DNA from 3 places in the Pseudanabaena sp. FACHB-2040 genome. Region 2 is predicted to be linked to each of the others. Evidence: riboswitches for the same ligand, from Rfam matches in the RefSeq annotation. Region 2 holds a riboswitch; each other region holds the start of a gene.

Region 1 (7,485 bases), on a different contig from region 2:
CTTCCCCAATATTGCTGCCCAAAATGTATTTAATGAAGCGTCGGATGTTGTCGTAAACAACGCGGCCTTCTTCCGTGGCAGCGACAATGGTGGCAAAGTTGTCATCTAGCAGAACCATGTCGCTGGCCTCTTTACTGACGTCGGTGCCGGTAATGCCCATAGCGATACCGATGTCGGCCTGCTTCAGGGCGGGGGCATCGTTAACACCGTCGCCGGTCATGGCCACAAATTCGCCTCGCCGCTGCAGCGCCTGCACAATTCTCAGCTTGTGTTCGGGGGCTACCCGAGCATAGACACTTACGTGAGACACTTTCTCTTCAAGCTGCTGCGGGCTGAGTTGCTCGAGTTCACGCCCAGTGACAATCTCATCGCCAGGGCTAGCAATGCCCAGATTTTCTGCGATCGCTTTTGCCGTCAGCTGGTGGTCGCCGGTAATCATCACCGGACGGATGCCGGCCTGTCTACATTCAGCGACAGCGGTGCGGACCTCAGGGCGAGGGGCATCTAGCATGCCGACCAGGCCCAGCCAGACCAGATCTTGCTCCGCTGCCTCTAGCTCGCTTTCGGGAGGCAGGGCAAACAGGGTTTTGGTCGCAAACCCCAGCACCCGCAGGCCGCGACTGGCCATCTGGTTATTTTGCTCTAGGATGCGATCGCACATGTCTCGCGTTAGCGGTTCCTGTGTGTTGCCGTGCTGCCAGAAACGGCAGTGCTCCAGCACCAGTTCGGGCGATCCCTTGGTCAGCATCACCAAGTCGTCGGCCCCTGCATCGGTTGATGACTGAACGACAACGCTCATTCGTTTGCGCTCAGAAGAAAAGGGAATTTCGCTGATGCGCCGATAGGTTTCGGCCAGCTTGCCTTTGTCAAAGCCACCTTTGCCCGCCAGAGCCAGCAGCGCCCCCTCGGTAGGGTCGCCCAAAATCGTCCAGATGCTGCCCTGTTTTTGCAGGTTGGCATCGTTGCAGAGGGCGCAGGTCTGCATCAGCGTTTGTACTTCGGGCTGCTGCTCCAGGTCAACAGCCTGGTTTTGCCGCAGCAGTTCACCCGACGGTGCGTAGCCTTCCCCAGTCACCTGCAGGAGGTCGCTGGGGGTGGCAATTTGCTGCACCACCATCTTGTTTTGGGTTAAGGTGCCAGTCTTGTCAGAGCAGATAGTGGTGACTGAGCCTAGGGTTTCCACCGCCGGTAGCTTACGGATCAGGGCATGGCGGCGTACCATCCGCTGAGTTCCCAAGGCTAGGGTGACAGTGATGACGGCAGGCAAGCCCTCTGGCACCACGGCAACAGCCATACTCAGAGACACTTCCAGCAGCTCGTCAAACAGGCTCAGGTCGCCGGTTCGCACCAAGCCGAAAATCACCACCAGTACCACCAGCACCATGGCCCCTGTGACCAGCACGTTGCCCAGCTGAGTCATACGCTGCTGCAGCGGCGTGGGCTCAGACTCGACTGACTGCAGCATGGTGGCAATGCGGCCCAGCTCAGTGTTCATGGCAGTGCCCGTGACCAGCACCTTGCCCCGCCCCTGCAAAACTTCGGTGCCCTGAAACACCAGGTTGAGCCGATCGCCTAGGGAAGCGTCTGCCTCTAATACCAACCCAGGCTGCTTATGCACTGCCTCAGCTTCACCAGTTAGAGCGGCCTCTCGAATTTGCAGATTAGAGGCTTCTAGCAGACGGCCATCAGCAGGTACCTGCACCCCCGACTCCAGCAGCAGAATGTCGCCGGGAATCAGCTCTTTAGCCGCGACCTCCTGCTCCTGCTCGCTGCGGATCACCCGCACCCGGGGAGAGGTCATGTTCTTGAGGGCTGCCAGCGCCTTCTCAGCTCGGCTTTCCTGCACGTATCCCAAAATGCCGTTGAGGATGACGATGGCGAAAATTGCGATCGCATCCTTAGGAAACCCGCCCGCCCGCAGATCCAAGAACAGCGACACCAGCGCTACTGCAATCAGCATCAGCAGCATGATGTTTTTAAACTGATCCCACAGGATTTCTAGAGCGCTGCGGCCAGCCGTCTCCTCCAGCTCATTAGGGCCATATTGGCTCTGCCGGTCCGCCACTTGGTCTAGGGTCAGCCCCACTTGGCGGTCACTATTGAGCAAAACCACAGCCTTATCAGGAGAGAGCGCATGCCAAGCCGTCGAGGATGCCTCAAGGGGAGCTGTTTTCAGGGAAGGACTGCTAGCCATAAAAGATGCGTATTTTGAAATTGCTTATTTCGGGAACCAGGGAGACGGGCACTATAGAAAAGTACTCTGTTAGCCTTTATAGCACTATTTAATAGTGCTATAAAGGTGTAAGGTTAAAGTCTTAATGCCATTAAGAATCATGCCCAACCTATTTCATGGTCAATAGTCCCTTCCTGCCGCAGCAGTTGATTGGCCGAAAAGCAGAGCTGCACCAGATCTGCCAGCTTTTAGACCAAGACAGCGACTTTCTAGTTGTCGGTGTTTCCGGCATTGGGCGGCGCACCCTGATTCAGGCTGCAGCCCACGCAGTGGGGGCTAGAATCATGACTATCGACTGCTTGCGGTGCCGCAACGGCAGTCAGTTTTTGCGGCTGTTGGCCGACAGCCTGACAGAAACATTCGCTACTTTAGGCGAACTGGCCCTAATGCAGCGGTGGATCACTGAGCACCCCCTTTCCCTAGATCAGGTTTCTTCCCCACCCCGCCTCACTTGGCCAGAAGGGTCGGGCCATGAGTGGTCCCGCTTTGAGGCCCTGCTGGCGCTGCCGCAACATTTGGCAGAAGCTCTCGACTGTCAGGTGGTGATTGTATTCCATAACCTGTCCCACATTCGCTCCTGGGATCGCAAGGGCCGCTGGGAGACCCATCTCAGGCAAAAAATCCAGGCCCATAGCCGGGTCAGCTATGCCCTCATTGCCACCATGGCCGAACCCTGGGTCTACGACAGTGGCCTACCTGTCATCCACCTCGACCCCCTGGCTGATGCCGACCTTGAATCTTGGATGGTCACGACGATGGCCACTGAAGGACTCAAGTTCGACCCAGACAGTCAGGCCCTAAAGCTTTTTCTCAGCTATGTTCAGGGCCACTTTGGCGATGCCATTGCCTTAGCCCAACGACTTTGGCTAGAGCATCAGGTCTTTGTTGCCAGAGACTGCCCTGGGCTAATTCAGGCGCACCATGTTCAGCGCAGCCTACTGGGTCTAGTGCAGGATATGGCCGTTACCTTTGAGGCGCTAATTCTGCTGCTACCGCCCACCCAAGCTCGGGTACTGGAGATCCTGGCCCTCGATCCTACCGATAGCCCCCAGTCGCAGGCCTATATCAAAAAACATCAGCTCTCGCGCGGGGGCGGTTTGCAGGGAGCCCTTAACAGCCTGGAGCAAAAGGGCTTGATTTACGGGCCTAACTTAAGCTACCGAATTGCCCTGCCCCTGCTGAACTTTTGGCTAAAGCAGCGGCTGAATTAAGAAGCTACTTGAGAAGTCGCAGCGCTTACCTGGATTCCCCTAAGTCCCCTACAAAAGGGAGGTTGGGAGGATCTTACTGGCTAAGCGTGCTGAGAGGAACTTTTCAAACAGCCTTTAACTTCGTAGCAGACCGCTGCTGTGAAGTTCATAGGAATAACCAGAAATTCACTGCTTAAGCCTTCTCTCTGGCCGAGAAGATTGCCCTACTTAAGAAGAAATGCTAATTTCGATGGAAACTCACAAAGTTCTTGTCCCATTGAGTCAGCCTAATTCAGCCCCCTGGGTTGAAGCGGAGGAACCAGTTTCCAAGGGGGCAAACCTCGCCTCAGGCGAGGGGGAGACCTCTCACTCCCAGCCCGTCAGCTAACTTCGTCGGCATTGAGGGCAGACTCGCTAGAAGCAATATTGTCCTATGTCTTTGCAGACATAGGCAAATTCACCTTCTGCCGATCTCCTGACCCTGGTCTTGTATCTGGATGTCTGAAATTTGGGTGTCTGTAAGGAGACGACATGGAAGGCGTGCCTGCGATCGCAACCTCTTTTGGCCAACTGGCAGCACTGGCGATCTTCGCCAGCGTTATTTTTCTGATCATTACCGAATGGCTGCACCTGACGATTGCCGCCCTGTTGGGTGCCCTCTTGCTGGTGTTTCTGAATGTGCTGACGCTGGATGAGGCGATCAGCTACATTGGCCGCAGCCATGCCACCCTGGCCCTATTCTTTGGCGTCATGGTAATGGTGCGGGCCTTTGAGCCTACCCGCATTTTTGAGTATTTAGCCACCCAGATGGTGCTACTGGCGAAAGGCCAGGGTAAACGGCTGTTGCTGGGCATCGTGGCCCTAACCACGCCCGTCTGCGCGGTTTTGCCGAATGCCACCACGGTGATGCTGCTGGCCCCACTGATTCCGCCGCTGGCTGCCGATATCGGGGTTGACTATGTGCCCCTGCTGATTCTCATGGTGTTTGTAGCCAACAGCGCTGGCCTGCTAACGCTAGTGGGCGACCCGGCAACTTTCATTGTGGGGGATGCCATCAATATGAGCTTTCTTGAGTACCTGACGAAGCTGAGTCTAGGCGGCGTTGTGGCTCTGGTAACCCTAGTATTTCTAGTACCCTTTCTGTTTTCAGAGATTTGGAACCGACAGCTTGACGATCTGTCAAATCTGCCCCAGCCCGAGGTGAACCACCCCCGCATGCTGGCCTTTGGGGGGGTGGTTGTGGCCCTGGTGCTGATCTTTTTTGTGATTGGAGAGAGCCTGCCCGTTCCCATTCCGCCAGCCCTGGTGGCACTGCTGGGGGCGACCCTGTGCCTACTGCTAACCCACCAAAGCAAAATCGACTCCATTCAGAACGTGCTGCGGGACGTGGACTGGAGCACCCTGATTTTCTTTATGAGCATTTTTGTGCTGATTGGGGGGCTGGAGAAAACTGGTGTCATCAGCGGGGCCTCGGGCGTTCTCGCCCTGCTATTGGGCCAGAACATTGTCCTAGGCTCGATTTTGCTCCTGCTGTTTGTCGGCTTGCTCTCTAGTGTGGTGCCCAATATTCCTCTGGTGGTGGCAATGGTGCCGCTGCTAAAGGAGTACTTAGTGACTGTGGGCATGGCTCCCCCAGAAGTTCTCAGCGCGGGCTACACCGGCAGTTTCCCCCCCGAAACACTGCCCCTGTTCTACGCCATGATGTTTGGTGCAACCCTAGGTGGCAATGGCACTCTGGTCGGCGCTTCCTCTAATATTGTGGCCGCAGGCATTGCTGAACAGCACGGTAAGGCTATCTCGTTTCAAACCTTCCTGCGTTACGGCATGCCCCTGATGGCCATGCAGCTGACCACGGCTGGACTGTTTGTGCTGGTTCGGTTTCTGCTGGTGTAAGGGGGGTAGAGGCGAGCCGTGTTTACTGTATTGGGCGGGTCTTGAAGGATTGAGAAAAGGGGTAAAGTCCTCCATTAAACCTGCCCCTACCCCCATCCCCCCTATCTCCCCCATCCCCCCTATCCCCGCGTCTCCCCATCCCCCCGTCCCCCTGTTTTTGGTAAACTTTCAGTCTGCACCCTGGATTTACTGGGCCTAATCATGACTGTTTTTCCCACAGCTTCTCAGGCAGTTTCTCTAACTGCGATCGCACTTCAAACCCGGCAGGCGGCTGGGGCGTTGGCGGGGCTTTCGAGTGAGGCGAAGAACGGAGCAATTGAAGCGATTGCGGCGGCGCTAGAGGCCCACGAGTCAGAAATTTTAGCAGCGAACCAGGCTGACTGTGAGGCGGCGCTGGCTGAAGAGTTGGCTAAGCCGCTCTACGGGCGGCTAAAGCTGGATGCTGTGAAGTTGAAAGGTGCGATCGCAGGGGTGCGTGATGTGGCTAAGCTGCCCGACCCAGTGGGCACAGTGCAGATTAATCGGGAGCTAGACGAGGGCCTGATTCTGCAGCGGGTGGCCTGTCCGCTGGGGGTGCTGGGGGTGATCTTTGAGTCGCGGCCCGATGCGGTGATGCAGATTTCGTCGCTGGCAGTAAAGTCGGGCAACGGGGTGATTCTCAAGGGTGGCAAGGAGGCGGTGCGCTCTTGTCAGGCATTGGTCAAAGCGATTAAGCAGGGGCTGGAAACGGCGGGGGTAGATCCGGCAGCGGTGCAGCTCTTGACCACGCGGGAAGAGACTCGCGCCCTGCTGCAGCTTGATGGTTTTGTAGACCTGATTATTCCGCGCGGCTCTAATTCTTTTGTTCGATATGTGCAGGAAAACACCCGCATTCCGGTGCTGGGCCATGCTGACGGCATTTGTCACCTCTATGTAGATGCAGCGGCAGATCTGGCTCAGGCCGTTGCCATTGCGGTAGATGCCAAAGCCGGATACCCCTCTGCCTGCAACGCGATTGAAACGCTGCTGGTGCATCGGGGCGTAGCCGCAACCTTTTTGCCCCAAGTCGCTGAGGCGCTGCAGGCGGCGGGGGTGAAGCTGCGGGGAGATGAGGCGACCCGCGCCGTGCTGCCAGATATTGCGGCGGCAACTGAAGAAGACTGGGCGACGGAGTACAGTGATCTAATTTTGGCAGTGAAGGTGGTGGATTCTTTGGAGGCTGCGATTGACCACATTAATCGCTACGGGTCGCGCCACACCGATGCGATCGCAACCCAAGACCCCCAGGCCGCAGCCACCTTTATGAATCAGGTTGATGCGGCTGGGGTTTACCACAACTGCTCGACCCGCTTTGCCGATGGCTTCCGCTATGGCTTTGGTGCAGAGGTCGGCATCAGCACCCAGAAAATGCCGCCACGCGGCCCTGTCGGTTTGGAGGGGCTGGTGACCTACAAGTACAAAGTTGTTGGCAAGGGTCACATTGTCGCCACCTACTCGGGCGAGCAGGCCAAACCCTTCACCCACCGCGATCTAGGTTAAATTTGAACAATCTCATGGATCAGCTTCACATCACGGGCATTCGCGCCTACGGATATACGGGCGCTCTGCCAGAAGAAAACGTGTTGGGCCAGTGGTTTGAGGTTGATCTGACGCTCTGGCTAGATCTGACGCTGGCCGGAAAAAGCGATGCTCTAGCCGACACTCACAACTATGTCTACGTCGTACAGGCAGTGCAGCAGCTAATGCGAGAAAGCCGATTTCAGCTAATTGAGCGACTGGCAGATGCGATCGCAACCACTGTTCTCACCTCAGATGCTCGCCTGCACCAGGTCAAAGTGCGCCTGATCAAGCTCACGCCGCCTATTCCCGACTTCAGCGGCCAGATTGCAGTAGAGATAGTGCGACAGAAAGATTAAAAGCGCCCTTTAAAGAAGTAGCAGCCCCATAAATTGAACACCGAAGGGAGTCGCATGGGGCTGGAGACGCAGTTAGGAGGTATCTTTTCTAAAGGTTATCCACTGCCAGATAGATAGCAGCTACTTTTAATAAGTTCTTAATGTGTAAAAGCGGTAGGTTGCGGATTGTTAACATTCCAGGCACATAAACAATCTATACAACTTATTTGCGGGCTTATAATTCTATTGGCACAGTAAAGAGAGATACAAAACTTGGGGTCATTAGCCAGTTTTT
Region 2 (7,485 bases):
ACGACGAGGGTCTAGCCGCAGCTAACCGCGCTATAGAGCTACAGCCTGACTCTGCTGCAGCTCTGAACAACCGGGCCGTTATTCTCTGGCATCTAGAGCAACCTGAAGAGGCTCTAGCCTCGACTCAGAAAGCCATCAAGCTAGACCCAAGCTATGCCCCGGCCTGGTTTAACCAGGGGCGGCTCCTCAGCACCACTGGAGAACACGCCCAGGCATTGGCTGCCTACGACGAGGTGCTGCGCCTCAACCTTGACCTTGCCACAGCTTCCCTCTGGATCAACCGGGCCGGAGCACTTTGGAGCCTGGGCCGCCTAAACGACTCCCTGGCTGACCTCGATAAAGCCATTCGGCTTGACCCCAGCTCCACCGAGGCCCAGGTCAATCGCGGTATCGTGCTGCTGCGGATGGGCCGGTTTGAAGATGCGATCGCAGCCTACGACAAAGCCATCGAACTAGATCCCAACGCCACCGCTGCCTGGTACGGTCGGGGAACTGCTTTGATGAGACTTAATCGGGCTAGTGAGGCTTCTGAGGCGTTTGCGAAAATTGATTTCTAAAGAGAGGCCGAGGGCAGAAGGGGAGAGCAGGGGAGAATTGCTGAGTCTCAGTTTGGCGGCGCTGATTAATTCGGCGCTTAACCTTCAAAACTCAAAACTTTTATCCCCTGATGGCCTCCTCAAGCCTCCATAAACTGCTTTCCCTGAACCAACTCAACGGCCTGCCGCAGGGCTTGGGTGCGATCGCTCAAAACGTGCTCAGGTGGAACTAGCGAAAAAATTCCCAGGCTTTCTAAACGGCTTTGGATCTTGGGGCTGGTCCCCACCATAAAGATCTTCAGGCCTTTGTCGTAGGCATCTCGGATCGCATTTTCGATAGCCAAAGAAGCGGTCACACCCATCATAGGCACGTCGGTTAGATCCATTACTAGAGCATCAGCTTCTTTCATGGCGTTGTGTTCGCGGGCAATGGCTTTGGATAGGCCAAAGATCATCGGGCCACTCAGGTAAAACAGCAGCACTCGGCCGTTGCCCCGATCTAGTAGCTGCCGGTCCTCTTCGCTCAAGCGCACATCATCGTCTAGGTCGGCAATCAGCTTGACCTCCTGAGACTGTAGATTACTCAACCGCTCAATCGTGAGAATATTGGCAATAAATACCCCAACCCCCACAGCCACAATCAGATCAACAAAGACTGTCAGCAGCAGCACCCCGTACATGATCATGGAGCCTTTGACGGATACCTTGTGAGAGCGCTTCAAAAAGCTCCAATCAAGAATGTCAATTCCCACCTTCAGGGCAATCCCGGCCAGCACCGCCATGGGAATGGGCTGCGTTAGACGGGCCGCACCCAACACCACCACCAGCAAAATTAAAGCCCGAGACAAACCCGATAGCGCCGACCCCGCCCCGGTTTGAATGTTAACTACGGTGCCCATCGTTGCCCCTGCTCCAGGCAATCCACCACACAGCCCAGAGACCATGTTGCCAATGCCTTGGCCAATCAGTTCCTTATTAGACTGATGCTCGGTGCGGGTAAGGCTATCGGCAATCACCGCCGTCAGCAGGGTATCAATGCAGCCCAACAGCCCCAGCATGATGGCATCTACAAACATCACGGTCAGCTGACCAGCGCTAAAGGTCGGTACTTGCAGTGTCGGCAGCCCCACCGGAATTTCCCCAATCCGGCGAATATCGGCGTCTTGAAAGACCACTAGCGACACGATCGTTCCCACAATCAGGGCCACCAGCTGGGGTGGCACCCACCGCTTGAACTTCTTAGGCATCAAAAAAATGATGGCCAGCGTCAACACTCCTAAAATCACCTCAGGCGGGTTGATATCAGAGAGCAGCTGGGGCAAGGCTGTTATTGTGCCCATAACGCCGCCCTTAGGTGCGGCCTGCCCCAAAAACGGCGCAATCTGCAAAATGATCAGAATCACGCCAATGCCTGACATAAAGCCAGAAATGACGCTGTAGGGCATCAAGGTGACGTACTTGCCCAGCTTAAACAAGCCAAAAACAATCTGAAAAGCGCCTGCTAGCATGACCACGGTAAAAGCCATCGCTAGCCCATTTTCAGGGTTGCTCGCCGTTAAGCTGGCGATGATGGCCGTCATCACTACGGTCATCGGGCCGGTCGGCTCAGAGATCAGCGTGGGAGTGCCGCCAAACAAAGCTGCGAAGAAGCCAACGCAAACGGCTCCATATAGCCCCGCAATGGCCCCGGCTCCGGAGGCCACCCCGAAGGCTAAAGCTAGGGGTAGAGAGATGATGGCAGCCGTTAAGCCGCCAAAAAGATCGCCCTGTAGGTTATTGAAACGAATTCGATTAGTGATGGCCATGAATGCTCAAAGATTTAGGAGCGAGGGGTCAAACAATTGAATACCTAGCCCTTAAGCGAGGTAGTTTTCCACCTCGCTCAAGGACTGGCTGTGTTGAAACATCGGCTCAAGTACATACTTGGGCTGATGCTTCAAGGCTGGTAGCCTATTTGGTTTGCAAAAATTTAGTTGTAGCTTTTCAAATTACACTAAAGTTTAGCCCTACAGACGGCACTTAACTAAAAAGATCATTCGCTTTGATAAAAGACCTTAGCGTGTCTAAAAGATTGCCAACCGGTGCCTGGGACTCTTTTTTTAGTTTCTTGGGGTTAGGTGCTGTGCTCGAAATAACTATTTTGGGCCGCCTACTTAGCACTTTCCAACTTACTCAATAGTGAAGCGCAAAATACAGCGGGGTTCCTTTTGGATGGCGAGAAAGGGTAACTAGAACCTGCGTTAAACCAAACGATAGAAAAGCCCGGACGATCGCAATCTATTTAGAACTAAAAGCCGGTCTTATCTCACCAGGCTGCTCGCTAGATAGCCTAGCTCAGATAGCAAAGTGATATGCTGAACGTATAGGGCTGGCAGGTAATACGTTCTTTATTTCAGCCTTTGACATGCAGGGTATTTTGACCGACCTCGCTGCAGAAGGAGCGGTCTCAGTTCCCCTGCTGACAGAATCTGCTAGGCAGGCACTACATCGGGCAGCAACAAGTTACGACTACAGCTTGGAGCGGTCGGTCTATGGCACGAGCGATCGTATTGTCAAAACAGACTATGGCTCCTGTGAGCTAGAGGCAACAACGGGTCTGTTCGCAGAGTTTCAGCAGGCTTTTCAAGCGCTTTTAGATCAGTCCTTGGCCCAATTAGGCACTACCCCTTTCAGCACTCCCTTCTGCTGGAATGCAGCGGTGCTGCAGCGCTACACCCCTGGGCAACTCGGTATTACGCCCCACCGGGACAGCCTCTGGGCAATTAACTTGATTGCTTTGGTGAATCTCGGTGGGCAGGCCGAGTTTTACCGCTGCGATGACCGCCAGGGAACAGGCGCGGTGCAGCTCGACACAACCCCTGGAAACGTGATCTTTCTGCGGGCCCCCGGCTTTCTCAACTCCCAGGTGCGCCCCTTTCATTTTCTGACGAATGTTGGCTCTACCCGCTACAGCCTTGGCCTACGACAGCGGTCAGAACCTGGTCGCCAAGTCTAACCGTAGTTACATTGTTGTGCAAATGCAGTGCTGCCCCTACCCAAGCACAATAATCGGAATGATGACAGGGGGGTAATGCTGGAGCCTTAAACTGCGATCGCAATCACCAACCCAAAGGCCATTGCTTTCCAGGGAGAGCCAAAGAGATGTTTCGACCTTGCTTGTAGTCTAGACCCCGCAAATTTAGAGATTGCTTTATCGACAGCTTCATTCGCAATGATTAGGCGTAGCCGCTGCAGACGATAGTGAGGCGGCTCAGGATTACTCGAAGGATATTTAATGAATGCCTGCAGAGGCATAACAAGGGCAGCAGACTTATCCCCGACGGTAGAGAGCCCCCCTTTTTGAGCCGGTGCTATAATCCCCTTTAAGTTTCAAGTAAGTCAGCCTAATTCAGCCGTTTCGGGTTTTTAAGAACTTCAAAGCGGTTGAAGCGGAGGAACCACTCTTTGGGGCGTGTCTTGGAAAAAAGGTCAGGTGTCGTCAGATGCTCTGCCAGTATCCAAGAGGGACATCTCTCAGTCCTAGCCCGTCAGCTAACTTCGTCGGCATTGAGAGGAGACTGGGAGTCACCTTTTTTACAACTGGTTGAACTCATCAGTGTCCTTGGCTGGTAACGCATTGACTTGCTTACTGTACCTGCCTCGACTCTGGAGAACGTTCAATGAACCCAAGATTCAAGCGGATTCTGGCGGCCCTCGATCGCTCACCTGCCTCTGCCCGTGTGTTTCAGCAGGCCCTAGCGTTGGCCCAGCAGCACTACAGCCAGCTGATGCTGATCCATTGCGTTGGCCTCAGAACTTTAGAAAACTGGGGCACCTATCTAGATGCTGGAGTCGGGCTGGCTAGCCCCAGCCGTCTGCAGCGCCTGCAAGAACTGCACCTAGATGAAGTCAACACAGCCTGGCAGTGGCTTTATGACCAGGCTTTGCTGGCCCAGGCTGAAGGGGTAGCGGCAGAGATTACCTGTGTTACGGGCGATGCCAGCAGTCAGATTTGCCGATTTGCCCGCGATTGGGATACAGACCTAATCTTGCTGGGCCACAACGGTAAACCGGGCTTAAAGCAGCATATCTTTGGCAGCACGACCACGCACGTTGTGCTCCATGCCCCTTGCTCGGTGATGGCCGTTCAGGCATCGGTAGATGCCCAGTCTTGGAACTCTCATCAGGAGGCTCAAACTGTCTCGCAAGTGTGCGATACCGCAAGGGACAAACGGCTGGTCCGCTCAACGTGGAACTATGCCGTTCTTTGGGCCGGTTCTTAGGCCAGTTCTTAGGTTTGTCTACCCAAAAGGAGTGATGCATGGAGTCGATCTTGGGCCTTCCCCTGCCGGTGCAGGATCCAGTCTTGATCTTTGGCATTTGCATGGTTGTTATTCTGGTAACGCCGCTGCTCTTTGAGCGCTTTCGGCTGCCGGGAATTATTGGTCCGATCGTGGCAGGGGTGGTGCTGGGAACCAGTGTGCTCAATGTGCTGGAGCGGGGGCAGGCAATTGAGCTGCTAGGCAATGTGGGCCTGCTCTACATCATGTTTTTGGCGGGACTGGAAATCAATATGACCCAGTTTCGTAAAAACCGCGATCGCAGTCTTGTCTTTGGCATCATTACCTTCACCATTCCCCAAGTAACGGGCACCATTATCTTTAGGCTGTTGGGATTTGACTGGGCGGCTTCGATTTTGGTCGCCAGCATGTTTGCTTCCCACACCCTGGTGCCCTACCCGATTGTCAGCCGCCTGGGCATCGTCAAAGACGATGCGGTGGTAACGACCGTGGGCGGCACCATTCTTACCGATACGGTGGCGCTGCTAGTGCTGGTGGTGATAGCCCGCTCGGTGCAAGGCGATCTAGATGCCAGGTTTTGGGTCACGCTGTCGCTGTCGATGGTGATTTACGTGACAGCGGTGGTCTATCTGCTGCCGATTTTGGTTCGCTGGTTTTTTCGCAATGTCAGTGATGGCGGCAAGAGCGAGTTTGTCTTTGTGCTGGCGGTGGTCTTTATTGGGGCTTACCTAGCGCGGGCCGTGGGCACCGAAGCGATTCTGGGCGCGTTTTTGGTGGGGCTAACGCTGAATCGGCTGATTCCTGAGCGCAGTCGGTTGATGAGCCAGATTCAGTTTTTTGGCGAAACCTTCATCATTCCCTTCTTTTTGATCTTCATTGGCCTGCTGGTCGATGTTTCGGTGTTGGCCAGTAGTCCTACCGCCTGGCTGGTGATGGGCACCATGCTGGCAACCAACGTTGGTACTAAATTTGTTGCAGCCGGCATTACCCGCCGCATCTATAACTATTCCAATGCCCAGGGCTGGCTGATCTTTGGCCTATCTACTTGTGAGGCCGCAGCGACTCTGGCCGCAACTTTGGTGGGCTATGAGCTGGGCATTATTGGCGACGATGTTTTGAACGGAGTAGTGATGATGATCTTTGCTACTTGCGTTCTCGGTCCTTGGGTGGTGGAGCGCTTTGGCAAGGAAGTGGCCCGGCAAGAGCAAGAACAGCTCTACGAACCGCGTCAAGCGCCGCAGCGCATTCTGGTGCCCCTGGCAAACCCGGCGACTTCGGAAATGCTGCTCAACCTGGCGGCCATGCTGCGAGATGAAAAATCTGAGGAGGCGGTGTTTCCGCTGACTGCGATCGCAGAAGAAGCCGACGCCGACAACACTGAAAGCAAGGTTGCAGGAGCCGAGCGGCTGCTCGCTCACGCGGTGGTTCACGCGGCGGAGATGGACATCCCGGTTAACCCCGTCACTCGAGTGGCCCGCAACCCCGCTTCAGGCATTATTGATGCGGCCACTGAGCGGCGTGTCAGCGACATTGTAATCGGCTGGAATGGAGCCCGCTCGACTCAGCAGCGCATCTTTGGCACTGTGATTGACCAGGTGCTAGAGCGCTCTACCCAACAGGTGTGGGTGTGCAAGCTCAATCACCCGATCAACACGTTCCAGCGGCTGGTGGTGCTGCTGCCGCCGCTGGTCGATCACAACCTGGGCTTTTATGAGACAGTGCGATCGATCAAGCACCTAGCCTCCCAACTCGGTACCCAGCTGCAGGTGCTGGTGGTGCAAGACGACCCTGAGCGATTCCGGCAGCACTTTGAATCCATTGCGATCGAAGTCACGACTGGCTTTATTCAGGTGCCCAACTGGCAAGGTGTGCGCACAGAGCTGCAGGACTTCTCTAGCAGTAACGATCTGGTGGTGCTGGTCAGTGCCCGTGAGCGCACTCTGGCCTATGAGCGTCAGCTAGCCCAGCTACCCCAGGCGCTAGCTGATCTAAATGCCAGCTTTTTGGTGCTCTATCCCTCCGAGCGAGATGCCCGTAACTATGGAGCTTTACAGCCCCGAGGGCTACCCGAAATTCTGACTGAGGAGCGGGTGAAGCTAAACCTGACGACCTCGTCCTATGAAAGAACCGTAGAAGAGCTGCTCACGACAGCCATGCCCAAAGAAGATCCCCAACACTGGGCCGTTCTCAAATCCTTGGTTTACGACGATGTTGGCTACGCCAGCGAAATTTTACCGGGGGTAATTATTTCCCACGCGCGGGTGCAGGGGCTGAAGGAAACCCAGCTCTTTCTGGGTGTTCACCCCCAAGGTGTGCCCCATGAGCGAGCCGGAAAAACGGTGCATGTGGTGCTGCTGCTGCTCAGCCCGGCCCAGCGCTCAACCCAGGACCACCTCACCCAGCTAGCTGAGATCGCCCGTAACTTCAACCAGGGTGAGCGCTTAGACAAACTGATCGCTGCCGACAGTCTTGATCAGGTGCGAGACTGGTTCATGCACCAGTCCATGCTGCAGCTGCGGTAGGTTTGGGGCTAACGTCAGGCGATTTCTTCATTCACCGGGAAGCGGTTCATGCTCTCAATCGCTTCCCGGGCATTGCCTCGCAAGACGTTTGAAATGTAGGGCACGTGGGGAATCTGGGAGAGAAAATCGAGGGTGCGGCGGAGCATG
Region 3 (7,485 bases), on a different contig from region 2:
CTGGGGTTGCGATCGCAGGTTCGGCATCACTTACGTGGACTATTCCACCCAGCAGCGCATCCCCAAAGCCAGCTTTCACTGGTATGCCGACTGCGTGCGGGAAAACCGCGTGGTTTGAAGAGATCTAGAAACGATCTAGAAACCGGGTTTCTTCTAATAGTCAATCAAAAATTTTGGCTGCTAAAACAGAAACCCGGTTTCTTTGGCATTACAGCTGGCCGCAGTCAGCAATCACCACCGACTGCCGAGTTTTGCCGCTGGGGGTGCCGACCTGTTCAATGGCGCGCACCACATCCATGCCTTCCACCACAGCGCCAAAGACAACGTGCTTGCCGTCGAGCCAGGGCGTCTCAACTGTAGTCAGAAAAAACTGAGAACCATTAGTGCCTGGCCCAGCGTTAGCCATGCTGAGCAGGCCAGGGGTAGTGTGCTTGAGCTGAAAATTTTCATCGGCAAAGGTTCTGCCGTAGATAGATTCCCCGCCGGTACCGTTGCCCTGGGTAAAGTCGCCGCCCTGGCACATGAAATTTGGGATAACCCGGTGGAAAGAGCTGCCCTTATAGTGCAGGGGCTTACCAGAGGAGCCTGTACCCTTCTCTCCCGTACAGAGGGCGCGGAAATTTTCGGCGGTCTCGGGCACCACATCGGCCCTCAGCTCCATGACGATGCGCCCTGCAGGTTGACCGCCAATGGTGACGTCAAAAAACACTTTGGGATTTGTCTGTTCTGTCATAACCAGTCTGCCCTAAAAAACATTCGACACAGGTAGCCTAGTTTTCCACAGCACTTGTGGAAAAAGGTGTGAATAATGCCAGACCCCTCAGGCATTAAGCCACAGGATGGGGTACAAGTTCAATCATCCTGCAGCACTCCTTAGGCTCAGGCTTGGGCACACCACAAAATCAGAGCTGTGCGTTAAGCTGCCAAAACCATTGATAGTTAGCGATCCCCGGTGCAAGTGATGCCCTCAACCACTGCTGCCCTCGGCCCTACTCCCGTTAGGCAAGACTTCAGTTTTGACCAGCGGGCTGCGATCGCACTTTTTCGAGGCGCTGGTGGTCTGCTGATTCCCTCGGCGGCCGGCCCTCAGGCCATCGGCATCGACACCTTGAATACTCGGCTGGCTGAGACGTTTCCAGACTATTTCTTGACCAGCCAGGGGTTTGACTCCTTCGAAGGCAACATCTTTGCCTTTGAGGAAGTTGGCAGCCAGCAGGCTCAGAGCTTTCTTAGCCAGTTCCCTACGCCTGCCAGCCTCGCTATCGTGGGCTACAGCGGCGGCGGTTTGTCCGCCATTCGACTGGCCAATGCCCAATCGCCTCGTCCAGTCAATCTGCTTGTTCAGCTCGACTCCTACGTGCCGTTGACCGACGCCAGTTCAGAAGATAATGTCCTGCCTGCTAATGTGCTCCGGGGCATCAACTACTATCAAATCCGCAATCGCGCTAATCCCGCTGAACCTGGCTTCGATCCGCTAGATTTGCAGGGGGGGCAGGTAGTTGAAGGCTCGGAAAATATTAATGCTGAGGAGCTATTTAGCGATCGCACCATCACCCACCGTAATATCGCGGAGTACGCCCCTCTACAAGAGCGCATCCTACAAAATATCGAGGAGAGCGTCCTCAGCGGTTTGACCTTCGACCCCCTGGAGCAAATCAGGTTAACTGGAGGCGCAACCCCTGTTAACAATTTCCTGCGGCTTGCTCCGAGCACCGGCAATGTCCCTACCCGCGCTTTCCTTGCCGAGACGTTCGCCGTCGATCCCAACTTCTCCTTCCAGAGCCGCTTTGAGTTTAGACTGCCGCCCGTGCCAAACGCCCTTTCGGGCCTGGCCTTTCAGATTGAGCCTGCAGTAGCAGGCAGTACACCTAGCCTAGCCCTCACCTTCGACCCCATCGCCCCTAATACCGTTAGCCTGATTGTTGAGGGAGCCGCTCCAACGCCCCTAGTTCAAGCCACAGCTCCCCTAGAGTTAGCCAGTGGTCGGCCCCTGACTGCCTGGGTCGATTACAACGGTTTCACAGACCAACTTTCCTTTTTCCTCAGCAATACCCCAGCTCGACCCAGCGCCCCGCTGCTTTCTTACGCGGTAGACCTGCTTGCCCTAGTGGGTCCTCAGGCACAGTTTGGGTTTACAACCAGGGTCAACGGTACAGAACGATCAGCAGACCTTTTAAGCTGGCAGCTCAGCACAACAGAGACCAGTGCGGGCACTCCGACAACGACCTTCTTCAATTTCGACCTGACCCAACGAGTCGCTGCCGCCTGGTTTGGGGTTGAGCTGCCAGCCATTCCGTCCACCGTAGGGGGGCTAGATTTCACCGCGCTGTTTGATGAGGCTTTATACCAGCGGCAAAACCCCGACGTGCTGGCAGCCCTTAACACTGGCCTCTTCTCCAGCGGCTACGACCACTTCATTCAGTTCGGCTGGCTCGAAGGCCGCAACCCCAGCAGTATTTACGACGAAACCTTCTATCTAGCAACTCAGGCCGATGTGGCCCAGGCCGTTGCCAATGGAACCTTGCGAAGTGGCTTTGAACACTTTGTTAGCCAGGGACATATCGAGGGCCGCGATCCTAGCTCGCTATTCAGCCAGAGCACTTACCTCACCCTCAATCCCGATGTGGCTGATGCTGTGACGAGTGGCGGCTATCTCAGTGCCTTTGAGCACTGGATCGAGGTAGGCGCTTCGGAAGGACGCCGCCCCGAACTTCTACTATTTCAGGAAAGCTATTACCTGGCTCAAAACCCAGACGTAGCAGTGGCTGTGGCCTCAGGATCGTTTGGAGATGGATTTGACCACTACCTGACCTTCGGCAGCATCGAGGGTCGCAACCCCAGCCCACTCTTCAACGAGGCTCAGTACCTCAATCTCAATCCCGATGTTGCGACGGCTGTGAGTGGAGGATCCTTTATTAGCGGCTTTGCTCACTACTTCGCCCAGGGTCGATTCGAAGGTCGATCTGCTTAAGCCCTGCTGATAGGGAATTTAGCCCATCTTTTTAGGAAGGCAACCCTAGCCTATAAGTTTGTAGTTTTGTAGCCCATCAAATTCCTGGATATGCACAGCACAGACAGTTTTGTAGGATGGGCAAAGCAAAGCGTGCCCATCAACTCCCTAGAATATGCATAGAACCGCAGAAGATACCCATTCAGATAGAAACCGGCCGCTACTAGCGCGGGGCATTCTCAGTCGTGGCAGTTACCGCAGCATTTTGAGCTTAGGCAGTGCGGGCAGCATTCTCAGTATTGGCAGCACCGGCAGCATTCTCAGTATCGGCAGCGCCGGTAGCCTACTCAGCATTGGTAGTGCGGGCAGCATCCTGAGTGTCTTGAGCGCAGGCAGTGTGCTCTCGGTCTTGAGTATGAACAGCATTCTCAGCGTGCTGCAGTTTTGGTCTATCCGCTAGGCCGATGCTTTACTAAAAATCGATCGAGCTGATTAGCAAAAGCCTGGCGATCGCGCTGGTTAAAGGCAGGAGGCCCGCCTGTGTCTACCCCACCGCTGCGAAGTTCGTCCATAAAATTTCGCAACGACAGCCGCTCTCGAATGTTTCCGGCGCTGTAGAACTCACCTCGTGGATTAAGGGCATAGGCTCCCTTTTCAATCGCCGCCGCCGCCAGAGGAATATCAGCTGTAATCACCAGATCTCCGGCCTGTAAGTGCTGGACGATGTAGCCATCAGCAACATCAAACCCAGATCGAACCTGTACTGCATCAATGTAGGGCGATGCCGGAATTTGAAGATCCAGGTTCGACACTAGCGTTGTCAAAATGCTGGCTCGCTTAGCAGCCCGAAACAGGATCTCCTTGATCACGTTAGGACAGGCATCAGCATCTACCCAAATCTGCATGATTTAGATTCTTCGCTCCACAAAGGGCCTGCCGGTTACAAAAACAGTATATTCTTGAGCCATCTAAAGTATAGGGAAAACCACATGGCTGCTGGCTATATTCAAGACGAAGCCGAATTTGATACGCTCCTGTCTAGCACACCGCTGCTGGTAGTAGACTGCACCGCAGCCTGGTGTGGCCCCTGTAAAGTTATCAGTCCCTTAGTCGACCAACTGGCTGAAGCTTACAGTGAGCAGGCCAAGGTCCTCAAACTAGACCTCGATACAAACCAACCCGTTGCCAAACGTTTTGGTGTTCGCAGTATTCCTGCCATTATGTTCTTTAAACAGGGCGAACTAGTAGAAACTCTGATTGGAGTCAAGCCCTATGAAGAACTTAGCCAAGCTCTGGATCGGCACCTTGAGCCTGCTTAACTTAAGTAGTCATCAGAACCTTTTTAGAACACAGAAAGTATTGCCGTTTTATTAACAGTTTTCCGTCAAAAGCCCAGCATTCGAGCTGGGCACTAATCTCTATCTAAAGAAGGTCTTGGCAAATTCTGGACCAAGATGCTAAGGTCTTATTTAACTGAATAGTCAGCCTAATTCAGGCTTTAGCAATTTCTTGTTGACAAAGCTAAAGCAGAAGCGGGGGAACCAAGTTCCTTTTGGAGCAAGGGGCGTATTTTCAAGGTCAGCCAGTCTGAAGATTGACCTTTTGAGAAGGGGTATCTCTCAACCCTAGCCCGACAGCTAACCTCGTAGGCATTGAGAGAAGACTGATAGCGTGCTGATTTACGTTACAAGCTTTTTAAGTTTGAACTGACGGTGCTCGTGCGATCAGGCTTCTTGGCTGGACTCTCAGTTGCTCCACCCCCTACCTGACACGAGGCACTGCCCATGACATTACTGCTAAACCTGGCAGTAAATGCCAGCCATTCTGCTGCGCGTAGTTTTCGCTCAACTTTTTTTCGAGATCAGGTTTTGCTGCCTCTAGCAGGCTTTGCTGGTGTGATTGCCTTATGGTGGCTGCTGGCAACTGTGCGTAGTGAAATTATGCCCACGCCTTGGCAGGCCCTGACCGCAAATCTAGACTACATTCTTCACCCCTTCTATCGACGGGGCCCTGGCAATTTGGGCATTGGCTGGCTGCTGTTGGCTAGCATTCGCCGCGTAATGATTGGGTTTGTTTTAGGGGCTTTGGTGGCTGTTCCAGCTGGGTTTCTAATTGGGCTGTATAAGCCTGCGATGCTAGCGCTAAACCCTTTAATTCAGATCTTTAAGCCGGTTTCGCCACTGGCTTGGTTGCCGATTGCGCTAGCCATCTTTAACTTGGCTAACCCGTCGGCTATCTTTGTCATCTTTATCACCTCTCTTTGGTCCACGATTATCAACACGGCGCTAGGTGTCTCTAGTGTGCCTCAGGACTATATTGACGTGTCAAAAGTTCTGGAAATGCCTCGGTGGCGGCAGTTAACTAAGGTAATTTTGCCTGCTAGCTTGCCCTATATCTTTACAGGGCTACGGATTAGCTTGGGGGTTGCTTGGCTAGTGATTGTGGCGGTAGAAATGTTGACTGGCGGCATTGGTATTGGCTTTTTTGTGTGGGATGAGTGGAGTCGCTTAAACCTCAGCTCTGTCTTTTTGGCTGTGTTTGTCATTGGCATTACTGGTCTGATTTTGGACGTAATTTTGGTCAAATTGCAGGAATTGGCGACTCGTCGGCCCTCTAATTCCTAGGTGTTTTCAAGGGGAGAGTTCAGGTTTCTGAAGACATGGTAAGTCGCATTTCTAACCCTTACCTAGCTGATTAACTCATCTCTCCTGATTGCTCCAAGATTACTAGCTGTCGGCTTTTTTTGTCCCGCTATTTAAGACGCGATCTATCGTGTCGCTACGGATACTGATCTATGAACAACCGCACTCGTTGGACGCGGCGAGGTTTCCTGGCAGCTGCTGGGGCAACTGCCGCTGGAACCGCTCTCTTTAGCCTCGATATCAATGGCGATCGCAGTCCCTCGGCGACCACGGCAGAGGCACAGGCGATGGAGTCTGTTGTCGATCCTCGCACTCTAGAGAAACCGAATCTGGCTGTGGGCTACGTGCCGGTTAATGACTGTGCGCCATTTGCGATCGCATGGAAAAAAGGCTTTTTCCGTAAATATGGTCTGAATGTGCGACTTAGCCGTGAAGCTAGCTGGGCCACCTCCCGCGACGGAGTTGTCTTTGGCCGATTAGATGCTTCTCCTGTTGTATCGGGAGCCGTGACCAATGCCCGCACTGGAGCAGAGGGAGCCAGACATGCGCCCCTGTGTGCTGCCATGACTGTTCACCGCCACGGCAATGCCATGACCATGAGCAAAGCTATGTGGGAGGCAGGAGTGCGCCCCTGGCACGAGTACAACGGCAACCTAGATGCCTTTAGCCGAGACTTTCAAGGCTACTTCAACAGTGTCCCCGACAGTCAGCGAGTGCTGGCGGTTGTGCTCAGTTCTGCCATCTATGAATACTTCTTGCGCTATCTGATTGCGGCTGCGGGCATCAATCCCTCAGAAGACTTCCGCATCATTATCGTGCCGCCGCCCCAGATGGTCGTGAATATGCGGATCGGAGCCATGCAGACTTACATGGTGGCCGAACCCTGGAACACACGTGCCATTGCTGGCAACGAGGGCATCGGCTTTACCTTTGCCCAGGGCCGGGAGATCTGGCGGGGCCACCCCGACCGAGTGCTGGCGGTGCAGGAATCGTTTATCAACGAAAACCCCAAAACCTATCGCTCGCTGGTCAAAGCCATGATCGAAGCCTGCCGCTACTGCAGCGATCCACAGAATCGCCAGGAAGTGACCGAGCTAATCTCCGAGCGATCCTTCACCGGAGCCAAGCCCAACGTTACCGGCCCAGCAATTAAAGGCAACTATAACTACGGTGGTTTTGATGACCGTCAGCGGGTAATCGACAAACCCGATGAGACAACCATTTTCTTTGATATGCCCGAGGAGCTAAAGGCTATCGGTGGAGTTGAAAATGACCACTCGCCCTTTCTCTGGCAGTCTCAAAGCCTATGGTTAATGACCCAAGCTGCTCGTTGGGGCCAGATTCCTGAATTTCCCAGGAATGCTGAAGAGATTGCCCGCCAAGCTTGGCGCACTGATCTCTATCGCGAGATTGCTACTGAGTTAGACATCCCCTGCCCTGCAGAAGACTACAAAGTGGAGCCGGGAGAGCTTTTCATTGACAACAAAACCTTTGATCCCAGTGACCCAGTGGGCTATCTCAATAGCTTTGAGATTCATGCCAACCAACCCCGCACATTCGCTATGACCTACTAGGAGGAACTCGTGTTTAACCTTGCTCCCAATACCGCAACTAACTCCCACATCCCCAACATGGGCTCCACTGCTTTTCTGGAGATTGAAAACTTGGTCAAAGCCTACCCCAAGCCTCAGGGGGGGCACACGGTAGTGCTAGACAACATAAATCTGACGATAGGACAAGACGAGTACATCTCTGTCGTAGGTCACTCTGGCTGTGGCAAATCGACGCTGTTGCGGCTGGTTGCCGGACTGGAGAAGGCCAGTGCGGGTACGATCCGCATGGAGGGCAAACCCATTCGTAAGCCCGGCTCTGATCGCATGGTGGTGTTTCAGC

What was found. A riboswitch is a leader RNA that binds a small molecule or an ion and turns the genes downstream of it on or off. The one in region 2 is predicted to bind cyclic di-AMP.
Region 1: linked by a shared signal. The riboswitch ahead of H6G13_RS06295 (SLC13 family permease) and the one ahead of H6G13_RS18490 (universal stress protein) in region 2 are both predicted to bind cyclic di-AMP.
Region 3: linked by a shared signal. The riboswitch ahead of ntrB (nitrate ABC transporter permease) and the one ahead of H6G13_RS18490 (universal stress protein) in region 2 are both predicted to bind cyclic di-AMP.

What each region holds. Positions count from the first base shown of each region.
Region 1 is NZ_JACJQO010000005.1:557,141-564,625, forward strand. It holds gene H6G13_RS06285 (cation-translocating P-type ATPase) at 1-2,194, opposite strand, end outside; gene H6G13_RS06290 (ATP-binding protein) at 2,350-3,444, shown strand; cyclic di-AMP (ydaO/yuaA leader) riboswitch at 3,698-3,837, shown strand; gene H6G13_RS06295 (SLC13 family permease) at 3,955-5,316, shown strand; gene H6G13_RS06300 (glutamate-5-semialdehyde dehydrogenase) at 5,518-6,834, shown strand; gene folB (dihydroneopterin aldolase) at 6,849-7,211, shown strand.
Region 2 is NZ_JACJQO010000016.1:57,762-65,246, reverse strand. It holds gene H6G13_RS18510 (tetratricopeptide repeat protein) at 1-557, shown strand, start outside; gene H6G13_RS18505 (SulP family inorganic anion transporter) at 677-2,341, opposite strand; gene H6G13_RS18500 (hypothetical protein) at 2,941-3,531, shown strand; gene H6G13_RS18495 (hypothetical protein) at 3,618-3,830, opposite strand; cyclic di-AMP (ydaO/yuaA leader) riboswitch at 3,907-4,097, shown strand; gene H6G13_RS18490 (universal stress protein) at 4,196-4,798, shown strand; gene H6G13_RS18485 (cation:proton antiporter) at 4,837-7,338, shown strand; gene H6G13_RS18480 (DEAD/DEAH box helicase) at 7,353-7,485, opposite strand, start outside.
Region 3 is NZ_JACJQO010000022.1:565,692-573,176, reverse strand. It holds gene H6G13_RS25530 (GH1 family beta-glucosidase) at 1-118, shown strand, start outside; gene H6G13_RS25525 (peptidylprolyl isomerase) at 209-733, opposite strand; gene H6G13_RS25520 (hypothetical protein) at 962-2,971, shown strand; gene H6G13_RS25515 (hypothetical protein) at 3,126-3,410, shown strand; gene H6G13_RS25510 (YaiI/YqxD family protein) at 3,400-3,855, opposite strand; gene trxA (thioredoxin) at 3,940-4,269, shown strand; cyclic di-AMP (ydaO/yuaA leader) riboswitch at 4,454-4,616, shown strand; gene ntrB (nitrate ABC transporter permease) at 4,735-5,574, shown strand; gene H6G13_RS25495 (CmpA/NrtA family ABC transporter substrate-binding protein) at 5,745-7,166, shown strand; gene H6G13_RS25490 (ABC transporter ATP-binding protein) at 7,224-7,485, shown strand, end outside.